Regions from separate parts of the uncultured Rossellomorea sp. genome, predicted to be linked through region 1. Evidence: riboswitches for the same ligand, from Rfam matches in the RefSeq annotation. Region 1 holds a riboswitch; each other region holds the start of a gene.
What was found. A riboswitch is a leader RNA that binds a small molecule or an ion and turns the genes downstream of it on or off. The one in region 1 is predicted to bind S-adenosylmethionine.
Positions count from the first base shown of each region.

Region 2: linked by a shared signal. The riboswitch ahead of Q1B03_RS16350 (methionine ABC transporter ATP-binding protein) and the one ahead of Q1B03_RS00980 (YezD family protein) in region 1 are both predicted to bind S-adenosylmethionine.
Region 3: linked by a shared signal. The riboswitch ahead of mmuP (S-methylmethionine permease) and the one ahead of Q1B03_RS00980 (YezD family protein) in region 1 are both predicted to bind S-adenosylmethionine.
Region 4: linked by a shared signal. The riboswitch ahead of Q1B03_RS08745 (2,3-diketo-5-methylthiopentyl-1-phosphate enolase) and the one ahead of Q1B03_RS00980 (YezD family protein) in region 1 are both predicted to bind S-adenosylmethionine.

Region 1 is NZ_CANKZT010000001.1:178,838-186,940, reverse strand. Features, by position in the region: gene Q1B03_RS01005 (NADPH:quinone oxidoreductase family protein) at 1-852, shown strand, start outside; gene Q1B03_RS01000 (acyl-CoA dehydrogenase family protein) at 875-2,050, shown strand; gene fabG (3-oxoacyl-ACP reductase FabG) at 2,072-2,830, shown strand; gene Q1B03_RS00990 (MaoC family dehydratase N-terminal domain-containing protein) at 2,852-3,301, shown strand; gene Q1B03_RS00985 (MaoC/PaaZ C-terminal domain-containing protein) at 3,298-3,699, shown strand; SAM riboswitch class I at 3,864-3,969, shown strand; gene Q1B03_RS00980 (YezD family protein) at 4,056-4,211, shown strand; gene Q1B03_RS00975 (phosphoadenylyl-sulfate reductase) at 4,311-5,009, shown strand; gene Q1B03_RS00970 (inorganic phosphate transporter) at 5,068-6,090, shown strand; gene sat (sulfate adenylyltransferase) at 6,132-7,277, shown strand; gene cysC (adenylyl-sulfate kinase) at 7,291-7,893, shown strand; gene Q1B03_RS00955 (nitrite/sulfite reductase) at 7,906-8,103, shown strand, end outside.
Region 2 is NZ_CANKZT010000004.1:377,321-385,423, forward strand. Features, by position in the region: gene Q1B03_RS16305 (acyl-CoA dehydrogenase family protein) at 1-727, shown strand, start outside; gene Q1B03_RS16310 (SDR family oxidoreductase) at 877-1,656, shown strand; gene Q1B03_RS16315 (helix-turn-helix transcriptional regulator) at 1,689-1,991, shown strand; gene Q1B03_RS16320 (arsenate reductase family protein) at 2,104-2,460, shown strand; gene gcvH (glycine cleavage system protein GcvH) at 2,589-2,972, shown strand; gene Q1B03_RS16330 (YusG family protein) at 3,402-3,638, shown strand; gene Q1B03_RS16335 (toprim domain-containing protein) at 3,815-4,174, shown strand; gene Q1B03_RS16340 (thioredoxin family protein) at 4,177-4,494, shown strand; gene Q1B03_RS16345 (SCP2 sterol-binding domain-containing protein) at 4,745-5,095, shown strand; SAM riboswitch class I at 5,195-5,301, shown strand; gene Q1B03_RS16350 (methionine ABC transporter ATP-binding protein) at 5,454-6,476, shown strand; gene Q1B03_RS16355 (methionine ABC transporter permease) at 6,473-7,141, shown strand; gene Q1B03_RS16360 (MetQ/NlpA family ABC transporter substrate-binding protein) at 7,157-7,984, shown strand.
Region 3 is NZ_CANKZT010000008.1:123,675-131,777, forward strand. Features, by position in the region: gene rlmD (23S rRNA (uracil(1939)-C(5))-methyltransferase RlmD) at 1-237, shown strand, start outside; gene Q1B03_RS20185 (hypothetical protein) at 380-973, opposite strand; gene Q1B03_RS20190 (ABC transporter permease subunit) at 970-1,995, opposite strand; gene Q1B03_RS20195 (ABC transporter permease subunit) at 1,992-2,897, opposite strand; gene Q1B03_RS20200 (YdiU family protein) at 3,162-4,619, shown strand; gene Q1B03_RS20205 (isochorismatase family protein) at 4,749-5,321, shown strand; gene nei (endonuclease VIII) at 5,416-6,240, opposite strand; SAM riboswitch class I at 6,379-6,484, shown strand; gene mmuP (S-methylmethionine permease) at 6,579-7,991, shown strand; gene mmuM (homocysteine S-methyltransferase) at 7,960-8,103, shown strand, end outside.
Region 4 is NZ_CANKZT010000002.1:361,110-369,212, reverse strand. Features, by position in the region: gene Q1B03_RS08780 (GerAB/ArcD/ProY family transporter) at 1-489, opposite strand, end outside; gene Q1B03_RS08775 (M3 family oligoendopeptidase) at 633-2,327, opposite strand; gene Q1B03_RS08770 (MarR family winged helix-turn-helix transcriptional regulator) at 2,508-2,966, opposite strand; gene Q1B03_RS08765 (aspartyl-phosphate phosphatase Spo0E family protein) at 3,198-3,443, opposite strand; gene Q1B03_RS08760 (acireductone dioxygenase) at 3,656-4,168, opposite strand; gene Q1B03_RS08755 (methylthioribulose 1-phosphate dehydratase) at 4,165-4,812, opposite strand; gene Q1B03_RS08750 (2-hydroxy-3-keto-5-methylthiopentenyl-1-phosphate phosphatase) at 4,809-5,471, opposite strand; gene Q1B03_RS08745 (2,3-diketo-5-methylthiopentyl-1-phosphate enolase) at 5,471-6,685, opposite strand; SAM riboswitch class I at 6,799-6,901, opposite strand; gene Q1B03_RS08740 (pyridoxal phosphate-dependent aminotransferase) at 6,952-8,103, opposite strand, start outside.

The DNA of each region.
Region 1 (8,103 bases):
ACAGCAAGACGGGAAGGGCAATATGTGGTAAAAACCCCACTCCCATATATTCCGGGTTCTGAAGTGGCGGGAATCGTCACTGAAGTGGGAGAAGATGTGACGAGAGTAAGAAAGGGAGACCGGGTTGTAGCCATGATGGATTCCGGAGGTTATGCAGAATTTGCCCTGACAGATGAGCGTTCGGTGATCCCCCTCCCATATGGATTGGATTTCAAAGAAGCTGCCGCCATCCCTGTTCAGGGTTTAAGTGCCTATCATATTTTGAAAACATTGGGAAGAGTGCAACAGGGAGAAGCCGTCCTCATTCATGCAGCTGCTGGTGGCGTTGGCCTGCTTGCCGTCCAACTGGCAAAACGTTTTGGAGCAGGTAAGGTGATTGCCACGGCCAGTACAGAGGAAAAGTTACGTCTTGCTGGGGAAATGGGGGCAGACGTATTAGTCAACTACACTCAGGATGGCTGGGAAGCAGACGTCTTAGAAGCAACAAATGGAAAGGGCGTAAATCTGGCATTGGAGATGGCTGGCGGTGACATTTTCTATAAAACGTTAAAATGTCTCGACTATTTCGGAAGAATGGTCATTTACGGAGTAGCAAGCGGGGAGCAGAGCAGATTTTATCCTTCTTCATTGATGGCAAAGAATCAATCTGTTATCGGGTTCTTCCTCCCTCCTCTCATGAGAGATTCCGAACTTACCCAGAAAACCCTTCATGAAATCTTTCATTACGTCGCGTCCGGGGAATTGAAAGTAACGGTTGGTCATGTGTTTCCTTTAGAAGAAGCAGCAAAGGTTCATTCACTCATGCAGGCAAGAAAAACGGTAGGAAAGGTAATCCTGCAACCAAAATTCTAGGACTTTATAGGGGGGAACCGGTATGAACTTACGGTTATCAGATGAACAAAGGATGATTCAAAAAACCATCCGTAAATTTGTTGAGAAAGAACTTATACCTTTAGAAAATGAAGTGCTAAGAAATGAACGGGAAGGAAAACCAAGTCTTTCCCCGGAAAAAAGAAATGAGCTACAGTTAAAAGCAAAGGAAGCAGGGTTCTGGGGGATCAATACACCAGAAGAGTACGGCGGAGCGGATCTCGGGCAAATGATGATGGCCATTGTATATATGGAAATCTCCAAAACCTTTGTGCCTTTCAGTTTCGGTGGTTATGCAGACAACATCCTATACTATGCCAACGAAGAACAGAAAAAGAACTATTTGATCCCCACTATAAACGGAGAGAAAAAGTCCTGCTTCGCCATGACGGAACCGGGAGCTGGATCCGATACTCAAAACATTCGGATGACCGCAGTGAAGGATGGAAATGAGTGGGTGTTAAATGGTGAAAAAACCTTTATTACGGGCGGAAATGAAGCAGACTTTGTCATGGTCATGGCGGTGACCGATAAGGAAAAGCATCGGCGAACGGGTCGGGACGGAGTAACCTGTTTTATTGCCGATCGTAGGATGGGATGGACATCTGAATACATTCATACCATGGGGGAATGGGGACCGGCCAGTCTGTTTTTTGATGACGTGCGGGTGCCTGAAGAAAATATTCTGGGTGAAATTGATGGTGGCTACAATCTTGGCCTGGAATGGATCGGGTTCGCACGGTGGATTGTAGGGGCACAAGCGGTAGGAGCAGCGGAACGCTTACTTCAAATGGCGATTGACTATTCAAAGGAAAGGGAGACATTTGGAAAGCCAATCGCGGATAGACAAGCGATTCAATGGAAGATCGCTGACTCTGCCGTGGAAATTGAAGCTGCCAGATGGCTTGTGCTAAATGCAGCATTCACGCTGGATCAAGGAGAAGATAATCGCCATGTTGCATCGATTGCCAAGCTGTACGGATCGAATATGGGCAATCGGGTAGTGGATCGGGTCCTTCAAATTCACGGAGGGATGGGCTACACAAGAGAGCTTCCCATCGAACGCTGGTATCGTGAAGCAAGATTGTGGCGGATTTATGATGGTACTGATGAAATTCAAAAACTGATCATTTCACGGAATCTATTAAAAGGGCATGTAAAAGTGGGCCAATTTGTTTAAAGGAATAGGGAGGTAATGTGAATGGGTGATAGATTTAGAGGAAAAGTAGCTTTAGTAACAGGCGGGAGCCGGGGGATCGGTAAAGCGATTGCAAAGCTCTTTGCAGAAGAAGGGGCAATGGTTGCCATCATTGACGTGAATGAAGAGGCACTTTTGGAAATCAGCGAGGAATTGAAAAAGTATGAAATATATACAAAAGTTGCGAATGTAATAGAATCCCGGGAAGTAGAAGAGGCCATAAACGAAGTCTATGAAACTTTCGGCTCCGTTGATATTGTCATCAACAATGCAGGAGTCATCAGAGACAATTTGCTATTTAAAATGACCGATAACGATTGGCAAACGGTCATGGATGTGCATTTGAAAGGATCATTTAACGTAGCAAAGGCAGCGCAAGGTCATATGGTGAAGAACAGGTATGGCCGTATTATTAATATCTCGTCTACCTCTGCACTCGGTAACCGCGGACAGGCAAATTACGCTACCGCTAAAGCAGGTCTTCAAGGTTTAACGAAAACTCTGGCAATAGAGCTTGGACCTCTGGGCATTACGACCAATGCAGTCGCCCCCGGATTCATCGAAACGGAAATGACTAGAGAAACGGCGAAGCGGATCGGAATACCCTTTGAACAACTGGTGGAAGCGAGTCTTCAAGGAATTCCTGTAGGAAGGAGCGGGCAGCCGGAAGATATAGCGAATGCAGTGGCGTTTTTTGCGGATGAAAGCTCGTCATTCGTTAACGGTCAAGTCCTATACGTAGCTGGCGGGCCGAAAGCCTAAAGGGAGAAAGAGGTGAAGGATATGTTTGAATCTTATATTGGTAAACGCTCAACTTCCGTAGAAAATTGTGTGGAAAAAGGAGCGGTCCGTAAGTTTGCCGAAGCCATTGGAGATCTCAATCCCATTTATGTTGATAAAGAAGCAGGAAAGAGATCCAGGTTCAGGGGGAATATCCCTCCCCCCACTTTTCCCAGAGTGTTCGACTATGGAACGATTGAAGGTTTTCATTTACCGAACGTCGGGTTAATTCATGGTGAACAATCTTTTCACTATGAAAGACCACTGAAGGTCGGGGAATGTATTCAGTGTTACACGAAAATAAAAGATTACTATGAACGGAAAGGATCGGGTGGAACACTTGGTTTTCTTGTAATAGAAGACATCGGTGAAGATTCAGGAGGGAAAAGGGTTTTCACTTCCGAAGCGATTGTCATTATCACTGAAGCGGTTAAAGAGAGGTTGGGAATATGACTAAACTATCATCCTTTAATATAGGTGAAATCCTTCCCCTTGTTGAGTTAGGTCCAGTCTCGAGAATCGACTTAATCAAATATGCAGGAGCCTCGGGGGATTATAACCCCATTCATACGATCGATGAGGAGGCGCATAAACTGGGTCTTCCAGGAGTCATTGCTCATGGCATGTGGACGATGGGCAATGTCTCCAAGCTTTTTAGTGATCTTTATGAAGAAGGATATATCAAAGAGTACACCGTCCGGTTTAAAGGGATGGTTTTATTGAACGATGTCATTACATTGATTGCAGAAGTATCAGAAAAACAGGATGATCTCATACATTTTAAAGTTTTTGCGGTCAACCAGGACCAGAAAAAAGTGATCGAGGGTAAATTAATCTTTCAATTATTTTGATCACTCAGGTGAAAATAGTGTCCTATAGCGTTAATAAAGCGAATAGAAATAAAGAGAATGAAGGCTTTGCAAGAAAAATAAGCCAAAAGACATAAATCCGATAGAGAAACTCGGGTTGACTTCCTTGTAGAATATGATATTATTTAGAATATTAAAATTAATAACTCTTATCCAGAGTGGTGGAGGGATCTGGCCCTGCGAAGCCCAGCAACCTACGTTATGTAAGGTGCTAATTCCAGCAAAATGTGAAGTCATTTTGGAAGATAAGGTATCCTTACCTGAACAACTTTCCAAAATGGAGGGTTGTTTTTTTTCATTCATGTTTTTCTGGATAAGATAAAAATTGGGGGAATCATGTGACTAAAGAAAAAAATCAAGAAGCAGATTATGATGTGGTAGTCGAAAAGATCACTTCGATGTTGAAGACGATGAGTTTTGGATCGATTACAATTGTGGTTCAGGACGGTAAAGTCATTCAATTGGAGAAAAACGAGAAAGTGCGAATTAAATAAGCTGACTAGACAAACTAGAGGCGCATAACACAGATAAAGGAAATTCCTATATCTTGTTATCGCCTCTTTTTGTTTGGATGAGCGGGAAAGGGGTGTATCATGTTAACCTATCAAACTTGGAAAAAACCATCCATCAATTTTGAAATTGATCCGGTCTATAAAGGAGCGCTTAACGTCCTTGAGTGGACGTATGATCATTATGGTGAAAGTGTCGTATATGCATGCAGTTTTGGCATTGAAGGGATTGTATTAATCGATCTCCTAACCAAAGTGCAACCGAAAGCAGCCATAGTATTTCTTGATACAGGTGTTCATTTCAAGGAAACCTATGAAACGATTGAAAAGGTGAAGGAGAAGTATCCTGGTATCACCATTCATATGAAAAAGCCTGAATTAACGCTCCAAGAGCAAGCAGGAACATATGGAGATAAGTTGTGGGAGAGAAACCCCAATCAATGCTGTCAAATTCGAAAGCTTGACCCTTTAAAAGATTCCTTATCCAAAGGGAATGCTTGGATCTCAGGATTAAGAAGAGAACAATCACCTACAAGAAGTCAGGTTGAATTCATCAATAAGGATGACAAGTTTCAATCAGTTAAGATTTGTCCATTGATTCACTGGACGTGGAAGGAGATTTGGAGGTATGTCCATAAGCATAACCTATCCTATAATCCACTTCATGATCAGGGGTATCCAAGTATCGGATGCTTCCATTGTACAACACCATCCATAGACATCAATGATCTTCGCTCCGGTAGATGGAAAGGAAAAGGGAAAACCGAATGCGGTCTTCATTAAAAAGAGGTGACATTCTTTGCTTGAAACATTCGCCCTGATCATAAGCTTGTTCTTCGCTATGAACATTGGTGCCAGCGGAGCGGCAGCATCGATGGGGGTTGCGTATGGTGCAGGAGCAATAAAAAACATCAGGAATTCATTATGGATCTGCGCTGCAGGTGTCCTGAGTGGTGCTGTTCTTGGTGGTGGAGAAGTAGTTAAAACCATTAGTTCAGGGATTATCCCGCAGCATGTACTCTCCATCAAAATCGTGGTCATCATTTTGTTATCCGCCACCATATCCTTGTTCCTTGCAAATGTGATAGGGATCCCGCTGTCTACAAGTGAAGTAACGGTAGGAGCGGTTGTAGGAGTTGGAGTCGCATATCAAGTTCTATATGTGAAATCACTTTTAACAATCATGTCATTCTGGGTGATTGTCCCGGTCATTGCCTTCGGGATTACATGGGTATTCGGTATATGTTTAGTAAAACTTGAAAAGCGTGGTTTCCATTTTGAAAAAAGGTGGCTTGCGTACCTTTTGATTATCGCCGGATTCTTTGAAGCGTTTTCGGCAGGGATGAATAATGTAGCCAACGCCGTCGGTCCATTAGTGGGTGCGGGTTTAATGTCTCCTTCTCGGGGGATTTGGCTGGGTGGCTTATTCGTTGCCCTCGGAGCTATCATACTGGGGAAAAAAGTAGTGGAAACAAACGGGAAAAAAATTACACACTATTCAAAAGCCGAAGGAATCCTCATTTCTTCTACAGGAGCGATCCTTGTGATGGTGAGCTCACTGTATGGATTACCGATTCCGCTTACTCAGGTTACTTCGTCCTCGATCATAGGCCTCGGGATGGCGAAGAACGGCAAACATATGCTGCAAAAGAAAATTGTCAAAAAAATCGTCAAAATATGGGTGGTCTCTCCCCTGATTTCACTTAGTATTTCATATTTTTTAGTAAAGCTCGTGATCGATAGCGATCTATATTCGATTGTGGTTCCAATAAGCGTCATTATCGCAACTGTGGGAGCACTATCCCTCATGCGAGTGATCAATGAAGAAAGGCGATCCGTTCACGAAGACGGAGGCGGAATTTAATCTTAATTCCGATTAAAACAATATGTTAAGGAGGATAAATGATGAGTTTACAGCCCCACGGAGGAACGCTTGTTCAATCATATTTACCAGAAGAGCCCTATGAGGATATTCTCCATGAGATCCCGTTAGACGAAACCGCGTTAAGTGATTTGGAACTTATTGGAATAGGTGCATACAGCCCTATAAATGGATTCTTGACTGAAGTTGATTATCAACATGTAGTAGAAAGTTTACGTTTGCGAAACGGCAGCGTGTGGAGCATCCCGATTACCTTGCCCATTGCAAAAGAAAAAGCAGGAGACGTAAAGAAAGGCTTAAAGAGCCGCCTTGTTTATAAGGGGGAAACATATGGCCTCATTGAAGTCGAGGATATTTATGAACCAGACAAACAGAAAGAAGCCTTTCTCGTATACGGAACGACCGACAAGGATCATCCAGGTGTCAAGAAATTATTCCAACGTGGAGATGTGTATGTAGGTGGGAAAATCAGCCTTATTAAACGTCTTTCCAAACCGTTCAACGAGTATACATTTGACCCAAGTGAAACGAGAAAGTTGTTTAAGGAAAAGGGATGGAAAACGATTGTCGGTTTCCAAACGAGAAATCCTGTTCACAGGGCCCATGAGTATATTCAGAAAACGGCATTGGAAACCGTGGATGCACTCTTCTTAAATCCGTTGGTTGGCGAAACAAAGGCGGATGATATCTCAGCGGGCATCAGAATGGAGAGCTATGAAGTTCTATTACAGAACTATTACCCTAAAGATCGTGTGTTTTTAGGAGTCTTCCCTGCTGCCATGAGGTACGCCGGTCCAAGGGAAGCCATCTTCCATGCACTGGTACGAAAAAATTATGGATGCACGCATTTTATCGTCGGGAGAGATCATGCCGGTGTTGGTGATTATTATGGTACCTATGATGCACAGAAAATATTTGATCAGTTCAATGAAGAAGAGATAGGGATTACCCCTCTCCGCTTCGAACATAGTTTTTACTGTGAGAGATGCGAAGGGATGGCGACTACGAAGACTTGTCCTCATGATAAGAGCGATCACGTTATTTTATCCGGGACAAAAGTGAGAGGAATGCTCCGTAATGGGGAAGTTCCCCCTTCAACGTTCAGTCGCCCTGAAGTGATCGAAGTGTTAATTAAAGGCCTAAAGCAAGAAGCTAGACAAACGTCTTAAGGAGGATACCGGGTTGAATGAAAAATCAGAAAACGTCGTATGGCATGAAACCGCAGTAACGAAACAAGAGAGACGAAAAAAAAATGGACATCAAAGCTTTATTTTATGGTTCACGGGTTTATCCGCCTCAGGGAAATCGACTGTCGCCAATGCATTGGCTCACTCTCTTTTCGAACAAGGACATCAGGTCTATGTTCTGGACGGTGATAATGTCCGTCATGGATTAAACCATGATTTGGGATTTAAGGAAGAAGATCGCAAGGAGAATATTAGGAGAATTGGCGAAGTGTCCAAACTTTTCATCGACAGCGGTCAAATTGTGCTGACAGCCTTTATTTCACCATACAGGGAAGATCGTGCTCTCGTACGAAAGTTAGTGGAGATTGATGAATTTATCGAAGTTTATGTGCATTGTTCTTTAGAAGAATGTGAAAAGCGCGATCCGAAAGGCTTGTACAAAAAAGCACGTAACGAGGAAATCACTCATTTTACGGGAATCAGTGCTCCTTATGAAGCACCTGAAAAACCGGAAGTGGTACTGGATACAGAGAAACATTCAATTGAAGAATGCGTGGAGTACTTACTAACTGTATTGAATCAAAAACAACTTATATAAGGGGAGAAAATCATGGCATATTCAAAATCATGGGAGTCAAATGAAAAATTGAACAAAACAGAACAATGGAAACTGGAGAAAGACGGGTTGTCTATCTTTGAAGATATTCCTTACTATGCGGAAAACGGCTTTTCTTCGATTCCGAAAGAAGAGTGGGATAAATTTAAATGGGCAGGTTTGTATTTACAAAGACCAAAGGAAGACGGCTAT
Region 2 (8,103 bases), on a different contig from region 1:
ATACGCGATTGAGTGTTCACTGAATAAATTCTTCGCAACAGAAGTACTGGATTATGTAGTAGATGAAGGTGTTCAACTTCACGGAGGATACGGATTCATGCAGGAATATGAAATTGAAAGAATGTACCGTGACTCCCGTATCAACCGCATTTTTGAGGGAACAAACGAAATCAACCGCCTTCTGGTTCCTGGCACGTACCTTCGTAAAGCAATGAAAGGTGAACTTCCATTACTTCAAAAGGCACAGGCCCTTCAAGAGGAATTGATGATGCTTATGCCTGAAGAAGTAGGAGATGAGCCACTGGCTCAAGAAAAATACCTTGTGAAAAACGCGAAGAAAATCGGCTTGATGCTATCTGGTTTAGCGGCTCAAAAGTTCGGTAAAGCCCTTGAAAAAGAACAGGAAATTCTTGTGAACATTGCCGATATCGTTTCGAACGCATACGCGATGGAATCCGTTGTTCTTAGAACAGAAAAAGCCATTCAAAAAGGTGGAGTAGAGAAAGCTCAGCAAAAACTTCTTTACACACAAATCTTCTGTCAAGAAGCATTCAATGAAATCGAACAACATGCCAAAGAAACGCTGGTAGCAACTGAAACGGGTGACACACTGCGCATGATGCTATCCGCACTCCGTAAATTCACCCGCCATACACCGATCAACGTGATCGCAGTCAAACGAGCGGCATCTGAAAAGCTGATAGACGCACAAAAATATACAGTTTAATTAAGTAGTTTAAGGGACGGACCTCTGAAATGGAGGTCCGTCCCTTAATTTTGTTCATAACTTGACATCTACAACTCAATTAATTATTATATGTTTAAACACTTAAACGTTTAAGTGTTTAAACATTAAAGATAAGGTGGTAATCATAGATGAATAAAACAGTATTAATTACAGGGGCTTCAAGTGGTATAGGCTTGCACTTTAGTCATAAATTTGCAGGTTCAGGTCATGATGTGATTCTTGTAGCAAGAAGTGAGGAGAAGCTTCGTATTCTATCAAAAGAAATTAAAAGTAAGTACGGTGTGAAAGCATATGTCATACCATCAGACCTTTCCGAACCAGGAGCATCGGAAACGTTATATGAGGAAGTCAAAGCAAAAGGGATCCAGGTGGATTTCCTAATCAATAATGCAGGATTCGGATTGTTTGGGGAGTTTGAGCGAACTGAACTATCCAAAGAACTGGACATGATTCAAGTGAATATCACTGCCCTTACAGAGCTAAGTAAGTATTTTGGAAAAGAAATGGTGGGCAGAAATAGTGGACAAATTCTGAATGTAGCATCAACAGCAGCATTCCAGCCGGGTCCATTAATGGCCGTTTACTATGCAACAAAAGCGTATGTCCTTTCATTCTCAGAAGCCTTGGCGAATGAATGGGCACCGCACGGAGTGAAAGTAACCGCTTTGTGCCCAGGAGCTACCCAAACGGGGTTCAGTGATGCAGCTGACCTGAAGTCTTCAAAACTATTTCAGTCTGGTGTGATGAGTGTGGAAGAAGTGGTAGATGAGGGATATAACCAAATGATGACGAAGAACAAAACAGTTATCATCCCAGGTTTCAAAAATAGAATGCTGACCCAGTCCATCCGTTTTATGCCGAGGAAAATGGTCACAAATATTGTTCGCAAGGTGCAAGAACGGGTATAATTGAATGTGAATGAGTTTGAAGGGAGAAGACTATGGGTCAAAAAGCAATTGATACATTTCGTGCTTGCATTCCATTATTTCAAGCGCTAAGTGATCCTTATCGTCAGGACATAATATTACTTCTTGCCGAACAAGAACCTCTTACGGTTAATCAGATAACTGAAAATCTAACTTTATCCCGCCCTGCTGTTTCTCATCACTTAAAGATCCTGAGAGATCAACAATTAGTTTCTTTAGAGCAAAAAGGAACCCAGCGCTTCTATTCTCTTGAATTGGATAATGCAACTGTCCTACTAAAGGAACTGGTTGAAACGGTTGAAAAACAATGTGAGTAATGTTTCACAAAAGAAGGATAATAAAGAATATTGTCGAATGTAGAGATAGATTCGAGGAATGTGTATTCTGGATGGGGAGTCCCCATCCAGATAAATGAAAGGTGGTGGAATGATGTCGTTGTCTTTTTATTCATATCCGAAGTGTGGTACGTGCCGGAAAGCAAAGAAGTGGCTGGAAGATGAAAACATAGCATTTAATGAAATACATATCGTTGAAACCCCCCCTACAAAAGACGAGCTTAAAAACCTACATGAAAAGAGCGGATTACCTCTTAAGAAGTTCTTTAATACAAGTGGTAAAAAGTATCGGGAATTAGGCTTGAAAGATAAAGTAAACTCGGCTTCCGATGAGGAATTATTAGAAATACTTTCCACGGACGGGATGCTGATCAAGCGTCCAATCACTACGGATGGAAGTAAGGTGACAGTTGGTTTCAAGGAAGAAACCTTTGAAGAAACCTGGAAGTAAAAAGAGGTCTGGGATTACCAAATCATGGACAATGAAAAAGTTTCATTATTCATGCTAGGTTTTCTTGCTTTTTTAATGAAAAGTGTGTCAATATTAGGTTGTATAACTAGCATTTGGAGGGATAGAGAATGAGTACACCGAAAGAACTTCGTTATTCTGAAGAACATGAGTGGGTCAAAGTTGAAGGGGAAAATGTACGAGTGGGAATCACATCATTTGCACAATCTGAACTGGGCGATATCGTATTCGTTGAGTTACCAGAGGTTGGAGATGAGATCAAAGCGGACGAGCCGTTCGGTAGTGTTGAATCGGTTAAAACCGTTTCTGAGCTATATGCACCTGTATCCGGTAAGGTGGTAGAAGTGAATGAAGAGCTGTCTGATAGCCCTGAGTTCGTGAACGAATCACCTTATGAAAAAGCTTGGATGATCGTTGTTGAACCTTCAGACGCTGGAGAAGTAGACAAGCTTATGACAGCTGAACAGTATGACGAAATGATTAATGAAGGATAATTTCTACCATGCACCTTGAGAATTTCTCAAGGTGTTTTGTTTTTTATTTTGGGCACCATATGAGTAGACGTTTTTTATAAGAAAGCTCTTTTCGCAACAATTGTTGTTCTTAATATATAGACTGCCAGTGCTGTGTGATTCAGTGTGAACTAGGTGGTGAGGGGAAGTTCTCCTCTTTCAGCTAGTATTCGAACGAGCAACCCAGCTTAGCAGAACAGGGCCTCATGCTTAGAAGGTTGATTCTCGCTGCAGGTGCTCGACTCCTGCGGGAATAGCGGGAAAGTTGAGACCCCACAGGGCAAAGCCCGAGGAGGCTCAACTCACGCCCCGCGGAAAGCGAGCACCTGGAGCGGAAATCAACCACTGCACGCTTTATTAAAACAACAAAGTTTACGAAAAATGCCTTCTAAAAAGAAAGGATGAATACGTATGGTGCTCAAGCCTAAGAAATTAGATGTAACCAACAGGGTGACAGGAAAACTGAAAAATGGTGAAGTAGAACTATATTTGGATAATCAGCCAATCGGCAGAATGGCTTTACCTCTTGATGGATTAAGCATGGAGCCAAACTTTGAAGCAAAAGAAAATAAAATTTATCAAAGCTACACTTCCACGGAAGGCGATCAAGCAAGATACACAGATTGTGATGAGGGTGGCTGGTGTTAGAAATGCCCATGGTGCCAGATTCGACAATGAATCTGGCACCATTTGTATAAGCAGATAGGCAAACCACTTGCGCATTTTTTTATAAACATGAGAAAATATAAGTAGAAAGTGGACATCATCTCTTGTTATTTGAATATACTATCGTAATCTTATTTCTGAAAGATAAGGTGATGATCATGATGGAACTTGACGAAAAAGTAATCATTGTCGAAGGAACAACTGACAAACGAAAAGTGAAAGATATCATCAAAGAACCGATTGAAATTATTTGTACAAACGGGACCATTAGCATTACGAAAATGGACGAACTCATTGATGCATTATTGGAAAGGGATGTCTATATCCTCGTAGATGCTGATGATGCAGGTGAAAAATTACGAAAGCAATTTAAACGTGAGTTTCCTGAAGCTGAACATTTGTACATTGATCGTATGTACAAGGAAGTGGCAGCAGCTCCCGAGTATCACCTGGCGTCTGTCCTGATTGGAGCCAATATAGACGTTCATAAAGAATATTTAGGAAAAAGGATGATCTAGTTTTGATTGAGGTAAGTAATACCGAAGCATTAAACGATCTGATTGAAGGCCATACGCTTGAAGCCGTTTACCTTTATACACCGATGTGTGGCACCTGTCAGGTGGCAAGTAAAATGATTGACGTAGTGGAAAAGCTTCCGCAATCTTTTCATTTTGTGAAGGCCAACTTGAATTATTTGCCCCAATTTGCGGAAGAACAATCCATCGAAAGTGTACCCTGCTTGCTATTATTTAAGGATGGAGTCGAGTGGGAGAGGATTTATGCCTTCCAATCCGTGCCATTTCTATATGAAACCTTAAACAAGATCACTGATCGTTAGAGGGATAAGAGACCTTTTGGGAGAAGGTCTTTTTTATATGTCTCTTTCTAAACGATTTTCTTTCTACAAACGAAGACATATTTCTCGGGAAATATTGCGAATGGCATCATTTTTTGACTAGTATCCATCCAAATTCTTACTGTTCGACAAATTAGATGAATACGTTCAAAACATGTCGAGAAAGTATAAAAGGGAAAAATACCTAAAAGTGGAATTGTAATAATATAGAAGTTTCACTGGGAGGGTATTCATGCGAATATATTTAGAGGAATTAGTAGATCAGTGTCATTCAAGATATCACTTACGACTCTTATTTCCAGACAGCCCATTTGTTCTTCATTTTGATTGTGGAAAAGATTTGTACGGTATTTCTATTTCGAGCAAGGGATGCGATGTATTAGATGATTTGAGTGAAGACGCTCATTTCGTAATTGAAGGAATGGAGGAAAAAGTGGTTTCCCTACTCACAGGGGAAGAACGGTTGTCTCAACTGATCGAAGCCGGGGCACTTGAAATCAGAGGAGGGTATCGACCGCTTCTATTTGTTGAATCTGTCCTTTGGCTTACGAGGTCAAGGGGAAAAGAGCCGGTGAAAGTTTAAAAAATAATTGACACACTCTATAACCGATGATAGAATCTCTCTTGTAGCAAATTTTCAGAGTCTTTAACTATTTAAAAAAATTTAATAATCGATACTTTACTCTTATTAAGAGAGGTGGAGGGACGTGCCCTATGAAGCCCGGCAACCGTCAATGAAAATTGAAATGGTGCCAATTCACTCAAAGCATTTGCTTTGAAAGATGAGAGAAAGGATAGTCCTATATGATTATGCCTTTCTGCTTATCGCAGAGAGGCATTTTTTAATGATTTAGAAAAAGATAACCGGAAAATGCCAGCTATGTGCAACCATAATCTTGATTAAACAGGTCGTTTTACTCCGAAAGAAGGTGGAATACAACATGATTACCATTTCAGATGTGAAAAAAATTTATCAATCCAAATCGGGTCCAATTTCAGCCGTTGATGGCGTCAATATCGAGATTGCCCAAGGAGAAATTTTTGGAGTGATTGGCTATAGTGGAGCAGGTAAGAGTACGCTGATCCGCATGCTCAATGGTCTCGAAGTTCCTACAGAAGGAATAGTGGACGTAAATGGTCAAATCGTTTCCCGTGTAAAGGGTAAAAAGCTTCGGGAAGCAAGACAGTCCATAGGCATGATTTTTCAACACTTTAATCTCCTCTGGTCTCGTACAGTATTAGAAAATATACAGTTCCCATTAGAAATTGCTGGAGTACCAAAGAAAGAGAGACTCCATAGAGCCAATGAATTATTGAAGCTTGTAGGATTGGAAGGCAGGGGAGATGCCTATCCTTCTCAACTGAGCGGCGGACAAAAACAACGAGTGGGGATTGCAAGATCACTTGCTAACAATCCTGATGTCCTTCTATGTGATGAAGCTACTTCCGCTCTAGATCCACAAACAACTGATTCCATTCTTGATTTATTGGTGGATATTAATAAACGCTTAGGGCTGACGATTGTCCTGATCACTCATGAAATGCACGTGATTCAGAAGATCTGTCACCGTGTCGCAGTCATGGAACAGGGAAAAGTCGTGGAACTCGGGGATGTATTGGAAGTGTTCCGAAATCCACAAGAGCAAGTGACAAAGCGTTTCGTGAGAGAAGTCTCGCAAGTAAAAGAAACGGGTGAAACCATTGATCACCTATTGATGCAATATCCTAATGGGAAAGTGTTGAAATTTACTTTTGTCGGTGAATCAACCGAGCAACCGCTCATCACCACTCTGATAAGGAAGTTTGACTTAGACGTAAACATCCTTCAAGGACAAATCTCCCAAACTCAAAAAGGTGCCTATGGAACGTTATTTGTTCACCTTGATGGGGATGAACGGACCATTAAAGACGCATTGACGTTTGTTCAAACGCAACTGGTTCAAGTGGAGGTGTTAAGAGGATGATTGAAAATTTATTTCCAAATGTAGATTGGGACAAGATGTGGGAAGCAACCCTCGAAACCCTGTATATGACAGGGATGTCTGTAGTGATTACCTTTGTACTCGGAATGATCCTTGGGATTTTGCTCTTCCTCACCTCTAAGGAAAATCTATGGGATAACAAACTGACATACACGATTACAAGTGCAGTCGTAAATGTGTTCAGATCGATTCCATTCATTATATTGATCGTGTTGTTAATTCCGTTCACCAAGTTTTTATTGGACACAATCCGTGGAGCGAATGCAGCTTTGCCGGCACTGATCATTGGAGCTGCTCCGTTTTACGCCCGTATGGTAGAAATTGCTTTAAGAGAAGTGAACAAAGGCGTCATCGAGGCCGCGAAAGCGATGGGGGCGAAAACGAGCACAATTATCTGGAAAGTCCTGATCCCGGAATCCATGCCGGCTTTGATTTCAGGAATTACAGTAACAGCGATTGCTCTCGTTGGATATACGGCAATGGCCGGGGTCATCGGAGCAGGCGGTTTAGGAAACCTGGCCTATTTAGATGGCTTTCAACGAAGCAGGGAAGACGTGACGCTCGCCGCAACCATTATGATCTTACTCATTGTGTTTGCGATTCAAATATTAGGTGATTTCTTTACAAATAAATTAGATAAACGGTAAAAGGAGAGAAATATCATGAAAAAATGGGTAGCAGGAGTTATTGCAGCAACAAGCATTTTTGGATTGGCAGCATGTGGGAGTAATTCAGAATCAGGAGGAGGCAGCGACGAGAAAGAATTAGTGGTTGGAGCTTCCAATATTCCTCACGCTGAAATTCTTGAACAAGTGAAGCCTTTATTAGAGGAGAAAGGTATCAATTTAGAAATTGAAACGTACCAAGACTATATCTTGCCAAATAAAGATCTGGATAATGGGGATATTGACGCAAACTATTTCCAACATGTACCGTACTTAGAATCTCAAAAAGCGGAACACGGTTATGATTTTGAAAATGCTGGCGGCATTCACATTGAGCCGATTGGCGTTTATTCTAAAAAGTACAAATCCCTTGAAGAGCTGCCTGAAGGTGCAACGATTCTAATGAGTAATTCTGTAGCAGATCACGGACGTATTCTTACGTTATTAGAAGAAAAAGGTCTTATTACATTGAATGATGGAGTAGACAAGACAAAAGCAACGCTGGAAGACATTAAAGAAAATCCAAAGAAACTAAAATTCGATTACGAATATGAAGCAGCTCTTCTTCCACAATTGTATGAAAATGAAGAGGGAGATGCTGTTCTGATCAATTCCAACTATGCGATCGATGCAGGTTTGAATCCTTTGGAAGATTCGATCGCCATTGAAGACAGTAATTCTCCATATGTGAATGTGATTGCTGTGAATAAAGGTGACGAAAACAAAGAGGAAGTGAAGGCGCTTGTTGAAGCTCTTCGTTCAAAAGAAATCCAGGACTTTATTAAAGAGGAATGGGATGGGGCAGTTGTTCCGGTGACCGAATAATTTCATATAGCGTAAATAAGAAACCCGATTCTGATTGATCAAAATCGGGTTTCTTTTCTGGATAAGTACTTACCGTATTTTTTTTAAACATAATCATTTCCATTATAGCTCATACTATT
Region 3 (8,103 bases), on a different contig from region 1:
CCGGAATTATTAATGCTTGACCCGCCACGATCTGGTGCAGGCGGAAAAGTCATGAGACGAATCGGACGCGCCAAACCGGAACGCATCGTGTATGTTTCCTGTAACCCTGATACGTTCGCAACGGATATTAAGGAGCTTGAACCATTCGGATACACCCTGGATGCTGTGCAACCTGTTGACTTATTCCCTCAAACGGTGCACGTGGAATGTGTAGCAACACTGACACTGAATTCATGAGTACACGGAGAGATTCTTCTCGCATGAAAGGAAATACCTGACCCTGATTGGGGGCAGGTATTTTTTTGTTTATGATTAAGAGGGACGGACCTCTCCTCTGCCTCACAAGGCAAAATTCAATTGCAGAATAGAGGTCCGTCACTCATTTCACTGGCCTGGATTTTTTCGGAATGTTCGTCAGGTTCCATTTAGCGGCATCACCGTTTGGGTCAGAGATGCTCACGATCGGGGCTACTTTGATCATCCCGGAGATGGGGTTTTCGTTGTACTCGAAATCGAAGTAGCCGATGTTCGGGGCGATGTCCTCCCCCCGGAGCCCATAGATTTCCTGAACCTTGGATTTTTGGATGGCGGGGTTAAAGATGACCTCCAGCTTGTAGCGCGATTCCGGATTGACCCGTTGCACCTTGATCTGGAAATTCCCGTCTTCGTCCACCACCCCGGTACTTTCCGTGACGTATTCCTCACTTTCTTCTCCCTGCCAGTTGATGACCCTTGCGTAGGATTCGAACTCACCATAATCCTTTAGCCCGGCAGACATGGTGCTATCCTCTGGAAGGTTGGATTGGCCTTCTACAATGAGTTCTTTTCCTTGAAGCAGGACCGTTCCGGTTATATCAACCCTGACTCCGGAAGGCGCATCCTGCTTTTGAGAAAGTTCGGTTGCCATTTCAACCCGGCATCCTGTCAGTAAAAACAGACTGACCGCCAGAATATACTTCAGCCTATTCCTCAATGGAATTCCTCCTTTGAGCGGTTTGTGAACGAAAAGGGATCTTCCAGTCGAGAAGAAGGTCCCCTCTTGTTGGAAGGAGTCTCGCCTTTCCCGACAGGAAGCGTATCCTCAAGAAGAACCTTTTTTAAAAACCTGCTTATCTCATTGATGCAAAAGATTGAAACGGCAAAAAAAGCAAGTGGTGTCAGCACCAGCCACGTATGCAGAAAGACCATTTGAATGTTGATACTCATCGTGGCCGCCCACTCATTTGTATAGGAAAAGTATTCCGGTATGTGCTCCATGATCCCGAACTCCTCCGTTTTCAGACCACCCAAACAGATATGGAGAACTCCAAGTTGAATGAGGAGGTACAGGGTCTGGGAGATTTGCTCGGAAAACATGACAAGGGCATGGCGGCTGAACTGGGGCCGTAAATGGCGCTTGATGATATAGAATCTGCTTGCTCCGATTTGTTTGGATACGGTAACGAAATCATTTTTTAGATACTCCTTCATTTCTTCCCCGATATACATCCCGAGTGAAGGAATCACGATGATCGCAATCACCACTATTTCAATGATCAGAAATTGAAACGAATACATCGCCCCTGACTCGAAGGCAAGCTGGAGTGGGGTGAGAAGAACAAAGGCAATGATTGCAAGTGGGATGAAGTTAAATGTATCCCCGATCCCTTTGATCATCTGTTTCGCCCAATCAGGAAGAAAAGCATACACAATACCGAACGTGAACCCGCCGACCATGCGGAGCAGTGCAATGACCATTGCCGATAACAGCGTATATTTCGCACCGGCAAGGAGCAAATAGAATAAATTCCGTCCGAGTTTATCACTGCCCAAAGGGGGCATTTCCTCCATTGTATATGGAGGATCTGCGATTATTCGTCCAGAATCATCCTTTAAATACGGCGGCCCAGGTTCGAGCAGTTCTGGATATATGGCCGGTATGATGAAGCTCGCTGAAAGCATGACAAAGAGAAAACCAACGGGCAGCCAGAACCGGAATGATTTAAGAATCCTCATGAACTGACCTCCTCTCCAGACAGCCATTTTTTCAGTAAAATAGCACCTAATGTAAACACAATGAAGAATGGTATATAAATCATCAGCATCCCGATGAAAAAGGCACTTGGCGTATTGATGGAAACATCGAGGAGCACATTCATAAATCCGTTGATATTAAAAAGTATCTCAATGATCAACAGGTTTGAAAGCATAAGCAGAAAAATCGGTTTGATGTGATAATAAAAGTGAATCCACACATTTCGGAATAGGTGAACCCATACTGTATAGGCTTTTGAGAAACCCTTCGAATAGGAATATTCGACATATGGTTTTTCCTCTTCTTCCCGAAGCTGGAATAAGAAATGCTTCGTTAAAAAAGCAATTGGCATGATCGCAAGACAAATGATCGGGAGCAGATAGATTTTTTCATCCCCAAGGGTGTAGATGTCAAACAGCAAAATATCCGTCTTTTTGAAAAACCAGACAATGAAAAGTTGGATAAATACGATAATCAGAACATCCGGGAGGGAATCCAGTGAATCCAGCAAACGGAAGCAGATCTGATAAATTTTCTTAGGCAGAAACATAAACAAGTAGCTAACAAGGGAAGACGTGACGGCAGCAAGAAAAAAGGCCAGGAGCAAGAGCGAGAACGAGTAACCGAACAGCTGAAAAAACAACGGATAAATCGGGTAGCTTTTGAAGTCCATTGGATCCCCGATTTTGATGATAATGGAGCCTGGTCGGAGCATTTCACGTCCCATCTCCTGCAAGGTTTGAAGATATTTCCCCAGCATGATGACCAATTCCGTATCATACGCAAGCAGAGAACCGGCACCGCTGAAAAGGAATAATCCGATGCATGTGAGCAAGAATTGAATGGGAAGACCGATGACATTGAACTTTCTCAGTAAAAACACCCCCAAAGTCTTTTAGAAGTATTATATCTTTGCATTACAAAAATTTCAAAATAATTTTAATTTTTACAATAATGTTAATTTGCTGGATGTTATTCTTGGTATAGGAATTCATGCCAATGAAAATCCTATCAGTAGTGATACATACGCAGGTGCCATATAGGACATTAGCCGAGAAGAACGTTATAATGATGGTGACATAAAAGGGAACTACACAAAAATCATAGACGGTCTATGGTTTTTTGTTTTATTTATGAAAAGAAGGAGATGACGATAATGGGAAATCAAGCAGGTTGGAATCTCGAGAACAGCTATACCACACTTCCAAGTTCTTTTTTTACTAGACAGGATCCGACTCCTGTTCAAGCTCCAAAGCTGATCGTACTGAATGAACGAGTGGCTGAGTCGCTGGGGCTGGACGCGGGGAAACTTGGAGAAGAGGTAGAGGTATTTGCCGGGAACCGAATTCCGGAAGGTGCCGAACCCCTTGCTCAAAGCTATGCCGGGCATCAGTTTGGCCATTTTACTATGCTGGGAGACGGTCGTGCAGTCCTGATCGGTGAACAGATCACCCCATCAGGTGAGCGTTTTGATATCCAGCTCAAAGGGGGAGGGAGAACCCCTTATTCCCGAGGTGGGGACGGTCGCGCGGGACTTGGACCGATGCTCAGGGAGCATATCATCAGTGAAGCCATGCACGGACTTGGGGTTCCGACTACCCGGAGTTTGGCGGTGGTGACTACGGGTGAACCGATTTATCGGGAAACGGAACAGCAGGGTGCGATCCTGATCCGCGTAGCGGCTAGTCATCTTCGTGTCGGTACTTTTCAGTTTGCTTCTAAATTTGGAACGGTAGATGATCTCCGCGCACTGGCTGATTATGCAGTTGAGCGTCATTACCCGGAAGGTATGAATGCACCGAACCGTTATCTTTACCTGTTAAAAGAAGTCATCAAGCGCCAGGCTGCACTTATTGCCAAGTGGCAAATGGCCGGGTTCATTCATGGTGTGATGAACACAGATAACATGACGATCAGCGGAGAGACCATTGATTATGGACCATGCGCTTTTATGGATACGTATGACCCGGCAACAGTATTCAGCTCCATTGATACCGGGGGACGTTATGCCTATGGCAATCAGCCTCAAATTGCCGGTTGGAACCTTGCCCGATTTGCCGAAAGTTTGTTGCCGATTCTTCATGATGAACAAGAAGAGTCGCTGAAACTTGCTCAAGATGCTGTGCTGGAATTCCCTAAGCTGTATGAAGCTCGCTGGCTCGACGGAATGAGAGGGAAACTCGGTATTTTCAACAAAGAAGAAGGGGACGAATCCCTTGCAAAAGATCTTCTGGGATTAATGAAAGAGAATCGTGCCGACTATACGAATACATTCCGTTCATTAACAAATGAGGAAGAAATCGATCTGTTTAAAAATACTGAATTTATTCAATGGAAAGAACGCTGGGAAGAAAGACTAAACAGGCAAAAAGAATCGAAAGAAGCAACTCATCAGTTAATGCGAAAAAGCAATCCGTCGGTGATTCCCCGGAATCATCGTGTGGAGGAAGCGTTGGAAGCTGCTGTGAAAAGCAATGATTACAGCGTAATGGAGCGTTTGCTTGAGGTCCTTAAGAATCCTTACCAGTACACGACAGAACAGTGCGAGTACACCAAACTCCCGGAACCATCTGTTCGTCCTTACCGAACGTATTGCGGTACATGAAGAATGAACCTGTAACAGGAAGCCCAAAAGGTTTCCTGTTTTTTTTGTGTGTAAGAGGACTTTCTCATTGATAAGTCGAAACTATTCAAAGATAGTTGAGGAGAAAATGGAGATAAAGGAGTTTTTCTATTGAACCAAGCATTGCTCGTGATTGATGCCCAGCAGGAATTAATTGAAGGAAATGAAGGGGAACAAGCTGTATTCCAAAAAGAGAGGCTGATTGAAACCATCAATCGGGTCATCCAAATGGCAGCCGAAGCGGGTGCTCATCCCGTCTTTATACGGGATAAGGATGTCGGAGGCGGGGAAGGTGACGGATTCCAGGTTCACAGGGACATCCATGTTCCGGACAACGCTGTTGTGTATGATAAATTAGCGACAAATTCGTTTTATGGTACGCCTTTATTAAGCTTTTTAAAAGACAATAAGGTTGAACATGTCGTCATCATGGGCTGCCAAACAGAATATTGTATCGACACCGCTGTTCGGTATGCAACGGTTAATGGATTGGATGTAACCCTGGTATCGGATGGTCACTCAACGAAGGATTCATCCGTGTTGAAGGCTGAACAAATCATCCAGCACCATAACAAGGCTTTGTATGGTCATTATAATGTAGATCATTTCTCCGACGTCAGACAATCCGATGAAGAGTTGTTTCAGCCGAAGCATGATTATTATCGGGAGAAATACGGAATGTAGAATAGAAGAGCTCATTTTGTCAGATCTGATGAGATGAGCTTTTTACTGTAACACAGTTATCTTTGTTCATGGGAGGCGAGGGGGTGCAGGGAACCTATCTCCCAACCTGACATACCGGACAAAAATACAACCGCCTCGAAGCTGCGACCGTCTTCTCAATTTCACTCCCACAAATAAAGCATGATGCTCCTTCCCGATTGAATACCCAATGTCGATATTTTGAGCGCTTCTCTCCTTGAGCTTTTAACTTATCAACAAGTTCAAGATCGTTTGTAATTCCCCCAGTCTTATAGGATTGCATCATTAAATGAATGATTGCCTCTGATGTTTTCATCAATTGATCTTTCGTACAGTCAATCGGACGGAGAGAAGGGTGGATGCCTGCTGCAAACATGATCTCAGATCTCAAATAATTCCCGATTCCTGCTACAAACCCTTGATCTAATAAAAGAATCGACCACTTTCTTTTGTAGAATCGTTTGTCTTTCATTCTTTGGAGCAACTCGTCCGCTGTTACTTCTTCACTCAAAATATCGGGTCCCACTTTTGCAACGAAAGGATGCTCAGGTACCTCTTCATCACGGAGGACTTCAATATCAGATGCACTGTAAAGAAGTGCCGACTTTTTCTCATTATGTAGAGCCAATCTGAGCTGGCGGTTTGTCTTCGGATAATTGTAAAGGTTCCTGATGTACCACTTTCCATAGAGTTGATTGTGTGAATAAATGGTGTAGCCATTGTCAAAGCGGATAAGCATGGCTTTTCCTTTCGTATCCACTCTGGTCACGATCGATCCTTTTAAAAGGTCTTCGTACTCTTCTAAATGAGGGAAGGCAAAGTACACATCTTGTACGTTTTTATTTTTAAGAGCGCGCTCTACTCCATCTGCAGCTCTTCTGATTTCCGGACCTTCTGGCATGGCAGTTTCTCCTTTTTTAGTATAGTTGTTCCCTTTTTTCTTTCCGAAGTAACATTCGGATAGGCTGGGCTGCTCATCTGTTTCATGTTCTTGACATTATTCCAATATATTGATAAAGTTTTAAAAAATCTACATATTTTCTTATCCAGAGAGGTGGAGGGACTGGCCCTTTGAAGCCTCAGCAACAGGTCTGTGAAGATACTGTGCTAATTCCAGCGGGTGATTCAAACCTGATAGATAGGAGCAATCTTTTATTTGTCGGTGACGCACTCGTTCAGGGTGCGTTTTTTGTTTGTCCACTTATTCCACAATATATTCAGGAGGAAGGGTGTTTTTTTATGGAACACGCAGGTCAGAGTTTTAAAAGGAAGATGAAGACACGGCATTTGGTGATGCTGTCTCTTGGAGGGGTGATCGGAACCGGGCTATTCTTGAGTTCGGGTTATACGATTCATCAGGCTGGACCGTTTGGGACGATCCTTGCTTATTTGATTGGGGCGCTGGTTGTTTATCTTGTGATGCTTTGCTTAGGCGAGCTTTCTGTCCATATGCCGGAGACGGGATCCTTTCATAGTTATGCTGCAAAGTTCATTGGTCCAGGCACCGGTTACACGGTGGGCTGGTTATATTGGCTGACATGGACAGTGGCATTGGGGTCGGAGTTTACGGCGGCTGGCTTGATGATGCAGCGCTGGTTTCCTTCGATTAGTGTATGGATATGGAGCGCGGTCTTTGCTGCGTTGATTTTTGGACTTAATGCATGGTCAGTGCGGTTTTTTGCTGAATCTGAATTTTGGTTTTCTTTAGTAAAAGTGATTTCGATTGTTGCGTTTATTGTGATCGGGGCAGGGGCGATTGTCGGGTTCATCCCTCTCGGTCAATCAGAGCCCGCTCCGTTTTTCTCGAATATCACAAGTTCAGGGTTGTTTCCGAATGGGGCATTTGCCATCTTGATGACCATGCTTGCCGTGAACTTTGCCTTTTCAGGAACAGAATTGATCGGGGTTGCGGCGGGAGAAACGGAGAATCCATCAAAATCGATTCCTAAAGCTATCCGCACCACGCTTGTGAGATTGATCATCTTTTATGTAGGGACGATTGTCGTATTATCTGCTTTATTACCGAGCCAGTCAGCCGGTATATTGGAAAGTCCTTTCGTAGCGGTGCTAGGACGGATTGGAATCCCATATGCCGCCGATATCATGAATTTTGTTATTATAACGGCCATTTTATCAGCCGCAAACTCAGGTTTGTATGCTTCTTCCAGAATGCTATGGTCGCTGGCAGATAAGCAAACCATCTCACCGATCTTTGCCAAATTGACTGATAGGGGAGTCCCTCTCAATGCGATTGTATGCAGCATGCTGGGAGGGGGACTGGCCTTGCTTTCAAGCATCATTGCACCGGGAACGGTCTACATCGTATTGGTTTCGGTCTCAGGCCTTGCGGTAGTGATCGTGTGGATGAGCATTAGTGCTGCCCAATTTCTATTTCGAAGACAGTATATAAAGGAAGGAAACGATGTGAAAGATCTGGCTTATCGGACGCCGCTCTACCCACTCGTTCCCATTGCGTCATTTCTGCTTTGTCTAGCTTCTTGTATCGGCATTGCCTTTGATCCCACTCAGAGGATAGCCCTTTATTGCGGAATCCCGTTTATCGTCCTTTGCTATGGAAGCTATTATCTAACACAATACGTAAAGAAAAGAGGAAAAGGTTATGTCGAATCAACTGAAGCTAAATCCCATTGATAGTATTTTACAAAAACATTCCCCACTGATTTTAGATGGAGCATTAGCCACAGAGCTGGAATCCCATGGCTTTGATTTAAACGATTCCCTTTGGTCTGCCCGTATACTTCTT
Region 4 (8,103 bases), on a different contig from region 1:
GCGAACAGAATGAATCATCAAAAAAAGATTAAAGACGATCATAAGAGGAACGACGAATGTATTCACAGCAAAAAGTCCCTTAATCCCCACCATCATCGTGATGAATCCCAATCCAATAGTCAGCAGAATCCCTAATTGTTTTGGTAGCAAAAGCTGCTCTTGAAAAACAGCCCCTGCTCCTGAAAGCATTACCGCGGAAACCCCGATCAGCATAATCATCATGACGATATTCATAAACTTTGAAAACCATTTTCCAAATAGATATTCATTAAATTCTTCAAAGGACTTTGCTTTAATATCATGGGACTTAAGCATAATCTTCGTTCCCATTGTAATAAATAAGTACCCGCTTAATAAAATCGCAATAAACCCGACAAAGCCAAACCGGGTGAAAAACTCTACAATTTCCCTTCCCGTTGCAAATCCGGCTCCTATAACGGTACCAACATATACAGCAGCGATTTGAAATGACCCAGCTAATTTTTTCATACCCATCACCTCTGACAACCTTCTACTTCACCTTATGTACAAGCAGAGAAAATCAGAAGCAAAAGAACATAATTCTTCCGGAATTGTAGAAGAACCCATACAAAATAGGCAGCCATAAAATGCGGCTGCCCTATTACTTTATTTTATAAAGATTGATCACCTATTCCATTTAACCATTGTCTTATCGGTTCAATGACCTTCTCAACTGTCCCCTCCTGGAACGGAGAATCGAGCTTGGCTGCTTCTACAAGCCCTGTGAATGAAAGGCTTCCCCCAAGTTTACAAAGGGCAACATAGTCATTCCACGCTTCCTCACGATTAAGATTCATTTTCTTCCAGAATTGGAACGCGCAAATTTGAGCCAATGTGTAATCGATATAATAGAATGGAGAATTATATATATGGGATTGACGCTGCCAGAACCCCCCATTTTCTAAATACGGAATATGATCGTAGTCCTTATGGGGAAGGTATTCCCTTTCAATTTTTCTCCATGCGGCGTTCCGTTCAGACGGGGAAGCTTCAGGGTTCTCATACACAAAATGCTGGAACTCATCAACTGCCACACCGTAAGGAAGAAATTGCACCGCTTCACTTAAATGTGCAAATTGATACTTATCAGTATCCTCTTTGAAGAAATAATCCATCCATGGCCATGTGAAGAATTCCATACTCATAGAATGAATTTCACATGCTTCATACGTTGGCCAAATATATTCAGGAATATCAAATCCCCTGCTTGAGTACACCTGGAACGCATGACCTGCTTCATGGGTCAATACGTCAATATCTCCTGAGGTACCATTGAAATTCGAGAAGATGTAAGGAGACTCATGGTTCGCAATATACGTGCAGTAGCCACCTCCAGCTTTTCCTTTCTTCGCTTCTAAATCCATGAGGTCATGTTCGATCATAAAACCAAAGAATTCCTTTGTTTCCGGTGATAATTCTTCGTACATCTTTTTGCCATTATCAATGATCCACTGAGGACTTCCCTTAGGAACCGCATTTCCGGAAGTGAACTTAAAGCCTTCGTCATAAAACTTCATCGAATCAATCCCTATGCGCTTTCCTTGTCTTTCTTTAAGTTCTGTAGCAAGAGGAACGATATGCTCCTTTACTTGATCGCGGAAAACCCTTACCATATCAGGTGTATAATCCGTTCTCGTCATACGATAGTAACCTAATTCAACAAAGTTCTTATACCCTAAAGTAGTAGCAATTGTGTGACGCAGCTTCACTAACTCATCAAATAGACGATCCAACTCTTCTTGATTCTCTTCAAAGAAAGCAACGGTCGCTTGAGCGGCTTCTCTTCTTGTTTCCCGATTGACAGATTGTGTGAAAGGGCCCATCTGAGCCAATGTTCTTTCCTCTCCCTCAAATGGAATCTTTGCAGACGCCATGAGCTTTGTATATTGGGAAGATAACTTATTTTCCTTCTGCAGAAGATTGACGATCTCAGGAGAAAAAGTCTTCATTTCACTTTCTGCCAGGTCGAATAGCTGCTTTCCCCACTTCTCTTCTAACTCTTTACGATATGGAGAATTTACAAGTTCCCGATAATATTCCGTTACCATCCCGTGAACCTCAGGCATCATATCATCAATATAATCTTGTTCTTCTTTGTAAAACTCATCATTGGTATCGATAGAGTGCCGAATATAGCATATATTTTGCATTGTATCGATGCTGAGACGTATTTCATTCAGTTTCTTCATCGCATCCATCTGTTCTTGTACATTGGGCGCGGCCTTAAATTTTCCGAGTAACTGTTGGAAAACAGGTTTAATCTCTTCTAAGTTGGGCCTTTCATATGTAAATTGTTCAAACTTCATAATGTTGCCTCCTCATAAAATATTCCCGATTATAGTTATTCGACTAGTAATAGATAATATCCTTTTATCACAAGAATTGAATTGCAGATACAAATACCGGATGGTGGCGAAGTCAAAGCAAAGAAATTTTAAGACAATATAAAACCCCGTCTAATAATAGACGGGGCACAAGAGTCGAACTTAATACGACAAGTCTTTAATCGATAAGCCTAATTTCTTCAACATTTCAATCGTTTCTTCCTTCTCAACAGGAGATAGAGCTGACATGAGTTCATGAATTCGATTTTCGTGATTAGGAAAAATCTCTTCAATTAACTGTCTGCCGTTCTCTGTTATTTGAGCATAGGTAACTCGACGGTCCTTTGGACAAGCATTACGCTTAAGATAGCCCTTTTGTTCAAGCTTATCCACTACATACGTAATGCTGCCGGAGGCTAATAGAATCTTCCCGCCAATTTGCTGCAGGGGCTGATCTCCTTTATGATAAAGAAGCTCTAGAACAGCGAATTCGGTAGGGTTTAAGCCGTTCTCCTGGATGTTTTTATTTATCTCTTCATTTAAGGCTTTGAAAGCTCTTGAAAGGACAATGAAAAGCTTTAATGATTGTTTTGTATCTTGAGTTTTACTCATGGCATTCATTCCTTTAAAAATTAAATATCTCAGTTTCAAAACATTATACAAATAAACCCTGTTATTGTCAAATAGACCGGTCACTAGTTAAAAAGCAAAGGACGGTACGCTTGTAGCGTACCGTCCTTTGCTTTTAGAAATTACGACAAATTAGATTGATTGTCTAGTTTAAATGTGGAGATTGTTGGAGATTCGTTTCTTTTGTAAACCTTGAATGTTGAGGAAAATCATGTTGTGTAGTCACGAAGCAGTTCGCTTTAATAAGCTCTTAATGTAATGCCCAAATTCACTTGATGATTCCTGGAGGGTAAATGGTACAACTTTATTTGTGCACTTTTCATAGTCGTTCAATAGCTGATCTAATTGCTGGCTGCACCGAACGGTTTCATCTGCACATAGGCCTAAATTCTCTCCAAGGCAAATCATTTCTGAACGTTTCTGATTGATTCTCATTAATAACCATTTCTTTTTTAATAGACGACCCATTTCTTGTAAACTCCTTTTTTAGCTCCTAGTCTTTATTAAGTAAAATCATTACTTGAGCATTATCCCAAGTATTATCAGAAAAGTAAATAGATTCGCAAAACAAGACAAAATTACTAGTAATGTTTCTAAATTAGACATTTTTCGTCAAAAATTCCTCGTCAATAAAATTAGAGGATAGACTAAAGATTCTACTCTTTGTCTATCCTCATATATTAATAGATTGGGACCCAGCCTTCCTTAGTGACGAAAATACGAACAGCCACTACTTTCTTATCTTCACTTAATGTAAAATAATGGCGAATGTTTTCAGGAACTGAAATTAAGTCACCAGGATTTAGATGTACTTCAAAGAAATCACCATCGCTACCTTGTATGACAAATACACCATGGCCGTTTACTATAAAACGGACTTCATCATCTGTGTGATGATGCTCTTGTTGGAAATTCTTTAAAAGCTCTTCAAGATTTGGTGTACTCTCTGAAAGGGAAATTACATCCCAGGACCGATACCCTCTTCGTTCTGAGATATCTTCAATCTCTTCTTTAAAAACAGACAGGATTTCCGATTTATCATCCTCAGTTAAAGCGAATTGGTCCCTTAATCCTTCGTCCAGTTTTTCGATATTCCAATGCTCATAAATGACTCCTTGTTCACTTAAATACTTCACTACCTCTTCCTGATTATCAATGACTTGGTTCTTCCCTTGGATTTTGATTGTCGTCATAATCTGACTCCTCCTTTAGTAATTGATCTCGTGTTCGTTAAAGATAAAAGAGTGAGTTGATATTGAAATAAAAACTCACAAGCTTCTAATAGTTTCTTAGCTTCAAAACCGGTTCGTCCCCATACTGTGATACCGTGGTTCCGAATGAGCACCGCCCCTTTGTCTGCTTTAATAAAGGACTGAAACTCCTCGGCAAGCGTCGGTATATGAGCATGATTACGAATGATGGGAATGGATAAAGAATCATCTTCCTCCCACTTATCCCACGCTTTAATTAATTCTTGGTTTCTAAATGTGACGATACCTTCATCCCCATACAGTTCACTGATTACATTATTCGCCACAGTATGGACATGTAAGCTGCAACCTGCTGAGCTTTCTTTGAAGATATGACTGTGCAGCAGTGTTTCGGCTGATGGTTTTAAGTGAGTATCCTCAATGGCCTCACCATGAGCATTCACTAGGAGGAAATCTTCTTTTGTGTGCTTTCGTTTATCCTTTCCACTTGCCGTGACCAGGAAGGTAGCAGGGGAAGAACTCACTCGTATCGCAAGGTTTCCACTCGTCCCCATGAACCAGTCCCTGTCTGCCAGTTCTCTTTTGATATCAGCGAGTTCTTCCCACTCCGATTGATAGGGATTCATATTTTCACTCCTTTTTCAATGACGTCCATGCAATCATGAAAGGATTCAAACGGATGATAGGGGATACCTTTTTCTGCGCATGTATAGGCCAAATAGTCTCTGGCGATCACAGTATCTCCAAGCTTTGCCATTTCGATATCTGTGACTGAGTCCCCTATCACAATGACCTTCGTGTCTTCTGTTAATGACAATGTTCTCAAAATAGAAGGCTTACAGCATCCACATCCTTTACTTTCACAGTGATCGTCACATGGATGTGGCCAATGAATCGTTATGGCCGAATCGTTAAAGCTTGCTTCATTACAAAAAACTCCATTAAAAGGCCCGTATTCTTTTAGTAATGGTTGAACAAAGAAGTCAATTCCTCCACTAACGATATACAAAGGAATCTCATGGTCTTTTGTGTAGTCTACAAATTCCTTAAACCCTTCACGTATGACAGCAGTATCTAATAGATACTGAACCATTTCGTCTTTTTGGGATGAAGGAATAAGTGAAAACAACTTGCCTACACCTTCTTTAATGGAAATCGACTGATTTAAGATGTCATCTTTGATAGGTTCCCATGCTGGGGGAGCAAAGGTTTTCATCAACGAGATGATATTATCTGTTTCTGTAATCGTTCCATCAAAATCACAGAAAATGATTGGATGACCCACTACACCTTTACCTCCTCTCCCCATAGGGATAGGGCTTTGCGAAGTTCACCATGAGTTTCAGCCGCCTCATTGAGAGACGTTCCTTTTAAAACAGCATCGATAGCTTGAACGAATGCTTTTCCTCCTCCACTTGCTCCGTCAGGGTGACCATGAATGCCCCCTCCTGCATTAATGACACAGTCTATACCGAAATCTTTCACCAAAAGCGGAACAAGTGCGGGATGAATGCCGGCTGAAGGTACTGGCAATGCCCTTTTCAAGTGGGCATCTTCCTTCGTTAACTCATGGCTTACGGATAGAACTTTGCTCTTCTCTAATGCGACACTTCCGTATGGTGATGGAAATAGTGAAAAATCGGCTCCGGCCATTCGTAATAATTTACCTAACCATAAAGAGTAGCTCACACCATATGCAGGAGATGCTGCAGCAGCCCCGGCAAAGGCAGGGTGGGCCATGATCGGCAATGCGATCTCATTGTCCTCTCTCAATTCCTGGAGAACATCGAGGCCGTAAGAAAATACATTGAATAATAGAGCCTGTGCTCCAAGCTCTTTTGCTTTTCTTGCTTTATCCCGTAATTGTGATGTTCTGCCTGTCAGATTAATTGCATACAACGTTCTCTTCCCTGTTTCCTCAAACACTTCGTGCAGCACTTTTTTCCCTAAGCTGACTCTCTCAGAAAAGGGTGTCAGTGGATTATCAAATAAAATTTCATCGTCTTTTACTGCATCGACTCCGCCTAGAGCCTGGGCTCTTAATTGATTTTCCAGGTAGGTGAGATCTCTGCCGATCACTCCTTTAAAGATGCTCATTAACAACGGTCTTTTATGTACCCCTGTTAACTCCCTGATCCCTTCAATTCCAAATCGTGGACCAGGATAGGTTTTTTTTAAGTCTTTCGAAAACTCTAAATCTACTAATTTCACTTCGCCATCCAGGGAAAGCTTACCGAATACCGTTGTAAGAATGGCTGGGATATCATTTGAATAGTTATACCCGGGATATCCAATCTGCACCTCACCCCGGGGACCATCTTCGCCTTCCCACTCCTTCACGGAAACGACTCTCCCCTTGTACTTGCTCAATTGTTCCTGTTCCAGAAGCGGCAAGTCCGTCCATGAACCGACCGTCAATCCCAAGGCAATCCCCTCTGCCTTTTTCTCGAATGAACCGCTCTTTCCCTTTAGTTGATAGGTTGCTATCACTTCACTCATTGTCGTATTGCCTCCTTATGAAAAAAAAGCTACTCTTAGCCGCATGTTGATTTCATCAGCTCTGCAAACAAAAAACCTCTTCCAGATAAGAAGAGGTTTGAATTCGTCACTCTTTCTTATCTGTCAGCCATATAGCTGCAAGAATTAGCACCGTGCTTAAATAAGTCGGTTGCCGGGCTTCATCGGGCTGGTCCCTCCGCCTGCTCTTGATAAGAATTTCATTATTCATTATTTCAGTTGGATTATTGCACCATTTTCAGCTTATGTCAATCCCTTTTGTGGAATAATTCTAAACTTTCTATACGTGAAATCGCTTCTTTTATCCGATCGTTTGTGGATAAAAGACCTACACGTACATACCCTTCTCCGAATTCTCCAAAGCCAACACCCGGAGCAACAGCGACTTTGATTTTTTCAAGTAGATAGGTTGAGAACTCTACGGATGTAAATCCTTCAGGCACCTTTAACCAGGCGAAGAAGGAACCTTGTGGAGCTTTTACATCCCACCCTATTTCCTGAAGACCAGAGATTAATAGTTTTCTTCTTTCTTCATATGTTGAAACTAATGCATTCACGCATTCCTGCGAGCTTAAAAGGGCGGTGGTAGCCGCTTCTTGAATGGCGCCGAACAGACTCACATATAGGTGGTCTTGAAGGACGTTAATCGCTTCAATGACACTCTTATTCCCCACTGCAAACCCCACTCTCCAGCCAGCCATATTATACGTTTTCGATAATGTATAAATTTCTATGCCAACATCCTTGGCTCCTTCTGTTTCCAAGAAGCTAATAGGCTTCCGTCCATCAAACCCAATCGCTCCATAGGCAAAGTCATGTACAACACAAATATCATGCTGATCGGCAAGTTTCACTGTTTCTTCAAAAAATGAGGTTGTAGCGATCGCACCAGTAGGATTATTAGGATAGTTAAGAAACATTAACTTTGCACTTTCTAACTCTTCACGAGACTGTTCTCGATAATCAGGTAGAAATCCATTTTCCTCACGGAGAGGCATTTTGATCATGCGGGCTTCTGCTAATGCTACCCCGGATAAATAATCCGGGTAACCAGGATCAGGCACTAATACACCATCACCAGGGTTCAATAAACATTGAGGAATTTCAACTAAACCTGCCTTTCCTCCGAACAGCACAGCTACCTCTGTTTCCGAATCTACTTTTACACCGTATTCACGGAGGTAGAAGGCGGCAATCGCCTCTTTAAATGACGATAAGCCACGGAATGGAGGATATTTATGATTCGATGGTGAAGCAGCTGCTTCTGTCAGTTTTTCCACAATATGTGGAGGAGTCGGCTGATCCGGATTTCCCTGCCCTAAATTAATGACATCATGTCCCTCTTCCACAACCGCATTCACTGTACTTGCAAGGGATGCGAAAAATTGTTCAGGTAATAA